2 regions of the Pseudaquabacterium rugosum genome follow, and region 1 is predicted to be linked to the other one. Evidence: predicted binding sites of a transcription regulator. Region 1 holds the regulator's gene; the other holds the start of a gene.
The links. The regulator sigma-54, encoded in region 1, starts transcription at its own class of promoters, with help from an activator protein. The targets are predictions, from matches to a motif close to TGGCANGNAANCTGCTTT.
Positions count from the first base shown of each region.

Region 1 (4,837 bases):
GCGGGCCCATTCGCCCAGCAGCGGGCGGAAGGCGCGCAACTGCTCGAAGGCGAAGCGGCGCTGCAGGCCCGGGGCGATGCCGCAGGCGATCTGCGCCGCCTCGATGGCGATGGTGCCGGCGCCGCAGCAGGGGTCGAGCAGGGCGCCGTCCTCGGCCCGGCCCTGCCAGCCGGCGGCCGCCAGCATGGCCGCGGCCAGCGTTTCCTTCAGCGGCGCCTCGCCCTTGAGGCCGCCGTCACGCTCGTCGCGCCAGCCGCGCTTGAACAGCGCCTCGCCGCTGAGGTCCACGTACAGCGTGGCCAGATCCTCGGCCAGGTGCAGCACCAGCGACAGGTCCGGGTGGCGGGTGTCGACGCTGGGGCGCTCGCCGGTGGCATCGCGCAGCACGTCGCACAGCGCGTCCTTCACCCGCAGCGTGGCGAAGTTCAGGCTCTGCAGCGGCGAGCGCTGGGCGCTGGTGTCGATGCGGAAGGTCTCGCGCGGCGTGATCCAGTCGACCCAGGGCACGCGCCGGGCCAGCGCGTAGAGGTCGTCCTCGTGGCCGTAGGGGCCGTGGGCCAGCGGCCACAGCACGCGCTGGGCGAGGCGGCATTCCAGGTTCAGCCGCATCGCGCCCACGCCGTCGGCGCGCACCCGCACGCCGCCCTTGAGCTCGATCACCGGCCGGCGCGAGGGATCGGCCGGCACCACCGAGCGGTCGACGCCCAGCAGGCGGGCGCACTCGTCGGCCAGCAGCGGCTCGACGCCGGCCGGGCAGGGCAGGAACAGCGAGACCGGCTCGCCGCTGGCCACCGGTGCCAGCGCGAGCTCCGGCCGGCGCAGCGGTGGGCCGCCCGGTCGGCCACCCGGTCGGCCGCCGGGGCCGGGGCCCGGTCGCCCGGGGCCGCCCGGACCCCGGCCTTGCGGGCCGCCGTGGGGGGCGTGGCCCGGGCCCGGGCCACGTCGGGCTCCGTGAGGGGCGGGGCCGTCATCACGGCGGTGGCGCGGCATGCCGCCGATCGGCGGCTTGGGAAATTTGGGGGTGGTCACGGCAGGAAGCCTCCAGCGCGGACGGCCTGCACAGGGCAGGCATCGCGGGGTACGGGAAGACGGAACGTCAGGCGGACGGGGCCGGCTGGGCCGGGCCCGTCCGGGGAATGCTCACAAGGCCTTGCGCAGATTGGCCGGCGCGATCTTCAGCGCCTCGCGGTACTTGGCCACGGTGCGGCGGGCGACGGTGATGCCCTGCTCGCCCAGCATGTCCGACAGCTGGCTGTCGGACAGCGGCTTGGCCTGGTCCTCGTTGGCCACCAGCTGCTTGATCAGCGCGCGCACCGCGGTGCTCGACGCGTTGCCGCCGGCCTCGGTGTTCAGGCTGGAGCCGAAGAAGTACTTCAGCTCGAAGGTGCCGTAGGGCGTGGTCATGTACTTGGCCGTGGTCACGCGCGAGATGGTGCTCTCGTGCAGGCCCAGCTCGTCGGCGATCTCGCGCAGCACCAGCGGCTTCATCGCGATCTCGCCGTGGGTGAAGAAGCCCTTCTGCCGCTCGACGATGGCCTGGCTGACGCGCAGGATGGTGTCGAAGCGCTGCAGGATGTTCTTCATGAACCAGCGCGCCTCCTGCAGGCGTGACGACAGCCCGCTGGCCGAGCCGTTGCGCTGGCCGCGGATGGCCTGCGCGTACAGGTCGTTGATGCGCAGCTTGGGCATGACGTCCGGATTGAGGGTCGCCTTCCAGCCGCGCCCCGACTTCAGCACGATGACGTCGGGCACGATGATGTTGGCCTCGGCGCGCGCGAACGGGCGGCCGGGCTTGGGCTCGCAGCTCAGGATCAGGGCCTGGGCCTCGCGCAGCAGCTGCTCGTCGGCGCCGGTGGCCTGCATCAGCTTCTTCGCGTCGCGGCGCGCCAGCAGCTCGAGGCCGGCCTCGGCGATGCGGATGGCGACCTTGCGTGCGGGACTGCGCGGCTTGTCCTTGAGCTGCAGCACCAGGCATTCGGACAGGCCCGAGGCGCCGACGCCGGTGGGCTCCATGCTCTGCAGCCATTTCAGCGCGCAACGCAGGCGGTCGGCCAGCTCCTCGCGTTCGTCGGCCTGATCGGGATCGTCCGGATCGATGCCGAGCGCGCTGCCCAGACGCTCGGCGATCTCGGCGAGCGGGTCGCCCAGATAACCGTCTTCGTCGAGAGACTCGATGAGCACCAGCACCGCGGCCTGGTCCTCCTCGGACAGCCGCATGCCCAGCAGCTGGCGCCGGAGGTGGTCCTGCAGCGTCGGTCCCTGGTCGGCCGACTCGATGGGCTCGAAGTCGTCGTCCCCGCTGCCGCTGCCGGTGTTGCCGGAGGGCAGCTCGCGGATGCCGTCGAAGTCGTCGCGCTCGGTGCCGTTTTCCCAGTCGTCGCGCTCGGTGGCGCCGAAGTCGGCGTTGTCGACCCCGGCCGGCTCGTCGCCGCCGGAGCCGTCACCGGCGGCGCCGTCCTCGCGCTCGGCCAGGCGTTCCTTCTCGCGCTGGCCGGCGGCGTCCTGGCTGGACGACAGGCGCTCCAGCCCGAACTCCATCGGCGCGTGGTCCTCCTCGACGTCGAGGAAGGGGTTCTGTTCGAGCATCTGCTCGATTTCCTGGTGCAGCTCGAGCGTCGACAGCTGCAGCAGCCGGATCGACTGCTGCAGCTGCGGCGTCAGCGCCAGGTGCTGGGACAGGCGGACCTGCAGGGACGGTTTCATGACTGCTTGCTTCCGTCCGTCACATCTTGAAGTGTTCGCCGAGGTAGACGCGCCGCACGTCGGGATTGCCGACGATCTCGGTCGGCGTGCCCTCGGCCAGCACACGGCCCTCGCTGATGATGTAGGCCCGGTCGCAGATGTCGAGCATCTCGCGCACGTTGTGGTCGGTGATCAGCACACCGATGCCCCGCGCCTTCAGGAAGCCGATGATGCGCTGGATCTCGATCACCGCGATCGGGTCGACCCCGGCGAAGGGCTCGTCGAGCAGGATGAAGCGGGGCTGCGAGGCCAGCGCGCGGGCGATCTCGACGCGCCGGCGTTCGCCGCCGGACAGGGACGGCGCGGGCGCGTCACGCAGCCGGGTGAGCGACAGGTCGTCCATCAGCTGTTCGAGCTGGCGGTCGATGGTCGCGCGGTCCAGGGCCTTGCCCTGGGCATCGTGCTGCAGTTCGAGCACGGCGCGGATGTTCTCCTCGACGCTGAGCTTGCGGAAGATCGAGGCTTCCTGCGGCAGGTAGCTCAGGCCCAGGCTGGCGCGGCGGTGGATCGGCTGGTGCTGCACCGGCTGGCCGTCGATGTGGATCTCGCCCGCATCGGCACGCACCAGGCCGACGACCATGTAGAACGTGGTGGTCTTGCCTGCGCCGTTGGGGCCGAGCAGGCCGATGACCTCGCCGGCGGCCACGCGCAGATGGACTTCCTTGACCACCTGCCGGGCACCGTAGCGCTTCTGCAGGCCGCGGACCTCGAGCCGGCTGCCGCCGTCGGCGGTGCGGGTCGCGGAGGCGGTCGTCATGGGCGGTCCGCGCCGGACGGGCCGGTCTTCAGCGGCAAGGGCACCTGGGGCGCGGCGGGCACGGTGGCCCGCGGCTGGATCACCGCGCGCACGCGGCCGCCGGGATTGCCGGCGCTGGCCGCACCGCCGCTGACGCTGATCTGCTCGGCCACGTTGTCCCAGACGATCTCGCCGCCGGTGATCTCGTCGGCCACCGTCGTGCCGCGCAGGCGCCGCACGACCGCCTGGCCGACGAAGCGCAGCGTACCGGCCTTGCCGTCGTAGTCGATGCGGGTGGCGCTGCCCTCGACGGTCTCGTCGCTGCCGTCGCGCTTCTGGCGGTACTGGGCGGGCTTGGCCGTGCTGCCGCTGGCGGTGGCCGAGGGATGGCCCTCACGGCTCTCGCGCAGCTCGATCTGTTCGGCGCGCAGCACCAGCGTGCCTTGGGTGATGACGACGTTGCCGCTGCACTGGCTGACCTGTCGGGCCAGGTTGACGGTGCAGGGCTTGTCGGATTCCAGCGTGAGCGGCTGGGTGCGGTCCGCCGAGGCGGCCATGGCCGGCAGGCTCAGCAGGCCGGAACCGGACAACAGGACGACGAGGACGGAGCGCAGGGACGACATGAGCGGCACAGAAATTGCATGCCATTCTAGTCCGATCTCGCTGCCTTGGGGCGGGCCGTGGCGCGAATTCCGTCTCGCCGCGCAGTATGCGTGGCCGGGGCGAGGCTGACCAGCGCCCGGCGGCCGGAGGATCAGGCGCGGACCTGGGCGATCAGCTGATTGGTCACGCTCAGGGCGCGATCCGGGCCGCCGCTGATCGACGGCGAGGTCATCCAACGGCCGTGCACGCCGATCGTCGGCACGCCGTCGATGCCGTAGCCCTGGGCCAGCTGGCGCGCCTTGGCCAGCTTGCCGGCGATGCCGAAGCTCTTCATCGCGTCCAGGATGCGGGTGGCGTCGGCGCCGCTGGCCGCGGCCCAGGCACGGATCTCGTCATCCTTGTCCAGGCGCTTCTTGTCGACGTGGATCCACTTGAAGACGCTGGTGTGCAGCTTGTCGATCTGGCCCAGGGCCTCGATCGCGAAATAGAGCTTCTGGTAGTTCTCGTGCCAGGCCTGGAAGGCCACCGGGATGCGGGTGAACGCGACCTTGTCGGCCGGCAGCTGGCGGACCCAGGACTCGAGCGCCGGCTCGAACGCGTTGCAGTGCGGGCACCAGTAGCCGAAGAACTCGACCACCTGCACCTTGCCCGCGGGCATGGCCAGCGGCTCGGCCACGCGGCGGAAATCGCGGCCTTCCTGCGGGGATCCTTGCGCGTGGGCGAGCAGGGCGGGGGTGCCCAGCGCTAGGCCGGTGG
Region 1 covers NZ_JBBUTF010000008.1:120,862-125,698, forward strand. The annotation lists gene AACH11_RS10600 (THUMP domain-containing class I SAM-dependent RNA methyltransferase) at 1-792, opposite strand, end outside; gene AACH11_RS10605 (RNA polymerase factor sigma-54) at 1,141-2,703, opposite strand; gene lptB (LPS export ABC transporter ATP-binding protein) at 2,723-3,499, opposite strand; gene lptA (lipopolysaccharide transport periplasmic protein LptA) at 3,496-4,101, opposite strand; gene AACH11_RS10620 (thiol:disulfide interchange protein DsbA/DsbL) at 4,233-4,837, opposite strand, start outside.

Region 2 (4,837 bases), on a different contig from region 1:
TGGCTGTCGCGCAGCCCGGGATGATGGCATAGCTGCCATGACTGTCCGTCGCGGCTGCGCCAGGAAAGCGAGCATCCGCTCTACATTCGTCACAGCCACCCACCCATGCCGGGGGGCGCACGGGCTGCGCCACCCGGATGCAGGCAGGCCACCGTGACCGGTGTCACGGCCGGTCACCGCGACTGCGGTCGACGCCCCGGCCGGGCGTCTGCGCGCCGATCACTCCAGCCGGCCGGCCGATGGCCGACATCCCCGATGACGCCGTCGACGCCGACACACCACGCCCCCAGTCCTGAAGACCGGACGCGCCTGACAGGCCTTAGGATCCAGCCCGTGCACGAGACCGCCCCCTCCTTCCAATACGAGCAGGCCTTCGCCCGCAACCTGGGTTGGCTGACCGCGAGCGAACAGCAGCGCCTGCGTGAGGCGCGGGTGGCCATCGCGGGCCTGGGCGGCGTCGGCGGCGTACACCTGCTGACCCTGGCGCGGCTCGGCATCGGCCGCTTCCAGCTGTCGGACTTCGACCACTTCAGCCTGGCCAACTTCAACCGCCAGGCGGGAGCGGCCGTCTCCACCCTGGATCGGTCCAAGCTCGCCGTGATGCAGGCCCAGGCACTGGACATCAACCCCGGGCTCGACATCGCCACCTTCCCCGAGGGCGTCGGTCCGGACAACCTCGACCGTTTTCTGGACGGCGTCGACGTCTACGTCGACGGCCTGGACTTCTTCGCCTTCCAGGCCCGGCGTGCCGTGTTCGCCGCCTGCCGCGCACGCGGCATCCCGGCCGTCACGGTAGCGCCGCTGGGCATGGGCGCCGCCCTGCTGACCTTCCTGCCGCAAGGCTGCAGCTTCGACGCGTACTTCGACTGGCACGACGGGCTGGACGAGCAGGAGCTGGCCCTGCGCTTCGCGCTCGGCCTCGCACCGGCCGGACTGCACCGCGCCTACCTGGTCGACCCGAGCCGCGTCAGCTTCGCCGAACGGCGCGGCCCGTCGACGGCCATGGCCTGCCAGCTGTGCGCGGGTCTGGCGGGCACCGAGGTGCTCAAGCTGGTGCTGGGCCGCGGCAAGGTGCGCGCCGCCCCCCACGGCTGGCACATCGACGCCTATTCATTGCGCGCCCGCCACACCTGGCTGCCGGGCGGCAACCGCAACCCGCTGCAGCGCATCAAGCTGGCGCTGGGGCGGCGATTCCTGGCCCGGCACGCCGGCGCCGAGACCCCACAGGAGACCCGCCGATGAGCACCGCGCCGGGCACGGTCGGCGCCGACGTGCTGCGTGAGCTGCTGGCGCTGGCCCGCTGGGCGCCGAGCGGGGACAACACCCAGCCCTGGCGGTTCCGCCTCCTCGATGACCGGCAGGTCCGCGTGATCGTGCAGGACACGCGGGCCCACTGCGTCTACGACCTGGATGGCATCCCCACACGGATGGCGCTGGGCGCGCTGGTCGAGACGCTCGCCATCGCCGCCCGTGCGCGTGGACTGTCCCTGCACTGCACGCCGATCGACGACCTCGAGACCCGCGGCCGGGTGGATCGGCACGACGTGCTGCTGCGGCTGGCGCCCCCCGCCTCGACCGGATCCGGCGCGGCCCCCGGCCCCGCCGACCCGCCGACCTGGACCATCCGTCGACGCAGCGTGCAGCGCCGGCCGATGTCCGTGCGCCCCCTGCGCGCGGACGAACGGCACGCGCTGGCGGCCCAGCTGGCGCCGGGATACCAGCTGGTGTGGTTCGAAGGACTGGCGGCACGCTGGCGACTGGCCCGCCTGCTGTGGATCAATGCGGGCATCCGCCTGACCTTGCCCGAGGCCCATGCCACCCACCGCGACATCATTGACTGGAAGCGCACCCACAGCCGTTGGGGCGTGCCGGATGCCGCGCTCGGCGTCGATCGCCTGACGCGTCAGTTGATGCGCTGGGCCCTGCAGGACTGGCGGCGGGTGGATGCCCTGAACCGCTGGGCGGCGGGCACGGTGCTGCCTCGACTCCAGATGGATCTGCTGCCCACGGTGGCCTGTTCGGCACTGGTGGCGATCGTGCGTGACACGCCGCCGCACACGGCCGCGGACCACCTGGATGCCGGGCGCCAGATGCAGCGCCTGTGGCTGGGCGCCACGGCACTGGGGCTGCAGCATCAGCCGGCGATCACGCCGCTGGTCTTCACCCGCTATCTGCGCGACGGGGTGGCGTTCACCCGCGACGACTCGATACGGCGCCGCACCGAGGCCATGGCGCGCCAGGCCCCGGCCCTGCTCGGCGATCTGCCCCTGGCACGCACGGTATGGCTGGGCCGGCTCGGCGATCACCGGGGAGAGGGGCGGACGCAGCCAAGGTCCTGGCGGTTGCGGCCGGACCAGCTGCTCGACCCGACCCGGAACCCGGCGGACTGAGCCTCGGGCGATACGGACGGACGCCGGCCATGGCACGGCGCAAGCCACCCGGCGACGGGGCGGGTGCACAAAAAAAAGGGAGCCGAGGCTCCCTTTTTCATGTGACCTGCCAGGTTTCCGGCAGGCCTTCCGATCCCGTCCGTTCAAACACGGCCACCGAAGCGGCCGTGATCGACGGAGCGGAACGGACGATCAGCGCTTGGCAACGCGGCGACGGGCAGCGCCCAGGCCCAGCAGGGCACCACCGACCAGCAGCAGCGAAGCCGGTTCCGGAACGGCGGCGGTGAACGACTGGTTCGCGTCGGCCTGGAACACGATCGAGTTGGTCGGGAAGGCGTACGTCGGCACCACGAAGCTGGTGACGGCGGAACCCAGTTGCAGCGTCGACGTCAGGGTCGAGCCGACCAGAGCCGGGTTGATGTACGCGCCGTTCGTCGACGTGACGGTACCGGTCAGCGTGACCGAACCACCGGTGGCGTTGGTGAAGGTCTGGGTGCTGGCGCTGGCGTCCACGGTGCCGCCGACGATCAGCGTGCCGTCGGTGAAGCCGGTGAGGTTCGAACGGTTGGCGTTGGCGGCCGTGTCGTAGTACACGCTGAAGCTGCCACCGGTGACCGAGAACGAGCAGCTGTCATCGCCGGTGCCGGAGATGCCGTCAGCGCCGTCCGAGCAGGTGTCGACGATCTCGGTGATCGAGCCGAAGATCGTGTACTCGTAGGCGTTGGTCGCGATCTTGCTGCCATTCGCGTTCGTGTCCAGGAACGGCGTGAACAGCGAACCACCGGTGGTGTCGTTGACCGCGACGGCCCAGCCGACGTAGTACAGCGTGAAGGTCGAGCCGACGACCGGGGTGAAGCCATCGGTGTAGGCCACCGAGCCCTGGGCCCAGTCGAAACCACCGAACGGGCTCAGCACGCCGTCGTTGTTGGTGATGGTCGGAGCAGCGTGGGCCGCGCCGGAGAGCATCGTGACCGCAACAGCCAGCGACGACACAAGCTTGGACAGTTTCATGGAGAACTCCTGAAGTGTGATTGACGAGCTGCTGTGGTGTAGCTTGCCCTGCGCCCTAATAGCAACCAACGTGCCATTCCCTTCGGTCTCGGAAAAACACGTTCTGAATCAGTCGGCTAGCACACTGTTGAGGTGGCCTGGATCACGGGGGGCCGCAACGCCTGTAAGAAAGTTCGACAAGCACTCAGTCGGTGCCGATGGCCGCGGGGGCCCGACCGACGGCGCCGAGCGCCACCCATTTGCGAGCCGGATTGCCTCGCCATTGTTCGCCGGCAGGCACCTGGGTGTGCGCCATCACGCAGGCGCCCGCCGCGATCAGCGCGCCGTCACCGATGGTCACGCCCGGCATCACGATCGCGTTGGCGCCGATGGTCACGCCACGCCCGATGACCACCGGTGCCACCAGCAGACGCCCGTCCTGCAGCGCGTTGGCCGACACCAGCGCCTGGTTGCCGATGACGGTCCCGGCGCCGACGCTGACCGCATAGGGATCATCGATGTGCCCGCCGACGGCCACGTCAGCGCCCATGCGCGCACCGTACAGACGGGACAGCCAGGGCGCGAGGAAGAACGGCAGCAGCGGCGACAGCGCGCCCTGGCCCAGCCGGTAGACGACCGTCAGCGCCTTCCAGCGCGCGAACTCGCGCGAGGTCTGCGCGTGCTCGCCGGGCGGCACGGGCGCCAGGCGGCGCAGCACCTGCAGCGCGAGGGCCGAGCCCAGCGCCCAGGCCGACAGGAAACCCACGATGGCCACCGCGACCGACCACGGACCGAGCCACGCACGCAGCCCGAGATCCAGCGCTGCCGCCAGCCCCAGGGCGACGGCGCACACGGGCGTCAGCACCAGCGCGATCAGCAGATAGTCCTTCCAGTTCGCCTGCATGTCTCTTCGATCTCCAGCCCTGGGCCATGCCGCCGTCGCCGAGGGCGACAGCCATTCGGACACGGACCTTCGGGATTATCGAGCGGATAGAGCCTTCACCGGATGGACAATGCGCCCGATAAGCCGGGAACGACGCGGGCCCGCAGGCCGTGCCCGCCCCTCTCCTGGCCACTGCATCCCTCTCCCATGTCCACAGCGCCGACGTCCCTGATGCCGACCCGCATCGGCCACGAACCCGCCACCGAACTCAAGGGCGTGTTCAAGACCTATCAACTCGATGCGGTGGAAGTCCCGGTCATCCGGGGGATCGACGTGCTGATCCGGCCGGCGGCCTTCACCGTGCTGCTCGGCCCCTCGGGCAGCGGCAAGACCACGCTGCTGAACCTGGTCGGTGGCATCGACCGGCCCGACCGGGGCTCGGTGCAGGTCGCGGGCCAGGATCTCGGATCACTCGATGACGACGCGCTGGCCGCGTTCCGCGGCGAGCACATCGGCTTCATCTTCCAGAACTTCAACCTGCTGCCGGTGCTCGACGCCTACGAGAACATCGAAT
Region 2 covers NZ_JBBUTF010000001.1:32,682-37,518, reverse strand. The annotation lists gene AACH11_RS00230 (ThiF family adenylyltransferase) at 334-1,242, shown strand; gene AACH11_RS00225 (nitroreductase family protein) at 1,239-2,390, shown strand; gene pepA (flocculation-associated PEP-CTERM protein PepA) at 2,583-3,401, opposite strand; partial or broken gene AACH11_RS24785 (DapH/DapD/GlmU-related protein) at 3,697-3,789, opposite strand; gene AACH11_RS00210 (ABC transporter ATP-binding protein) at 4,495-4,837, shown strand, end outside.
Region 2: pepA (flocculation-associated PEP-CTERM protein PepA) is a predicted target of sigma-54. The motif match lies at 3,460-3,477, and genes of this name have one in related genera.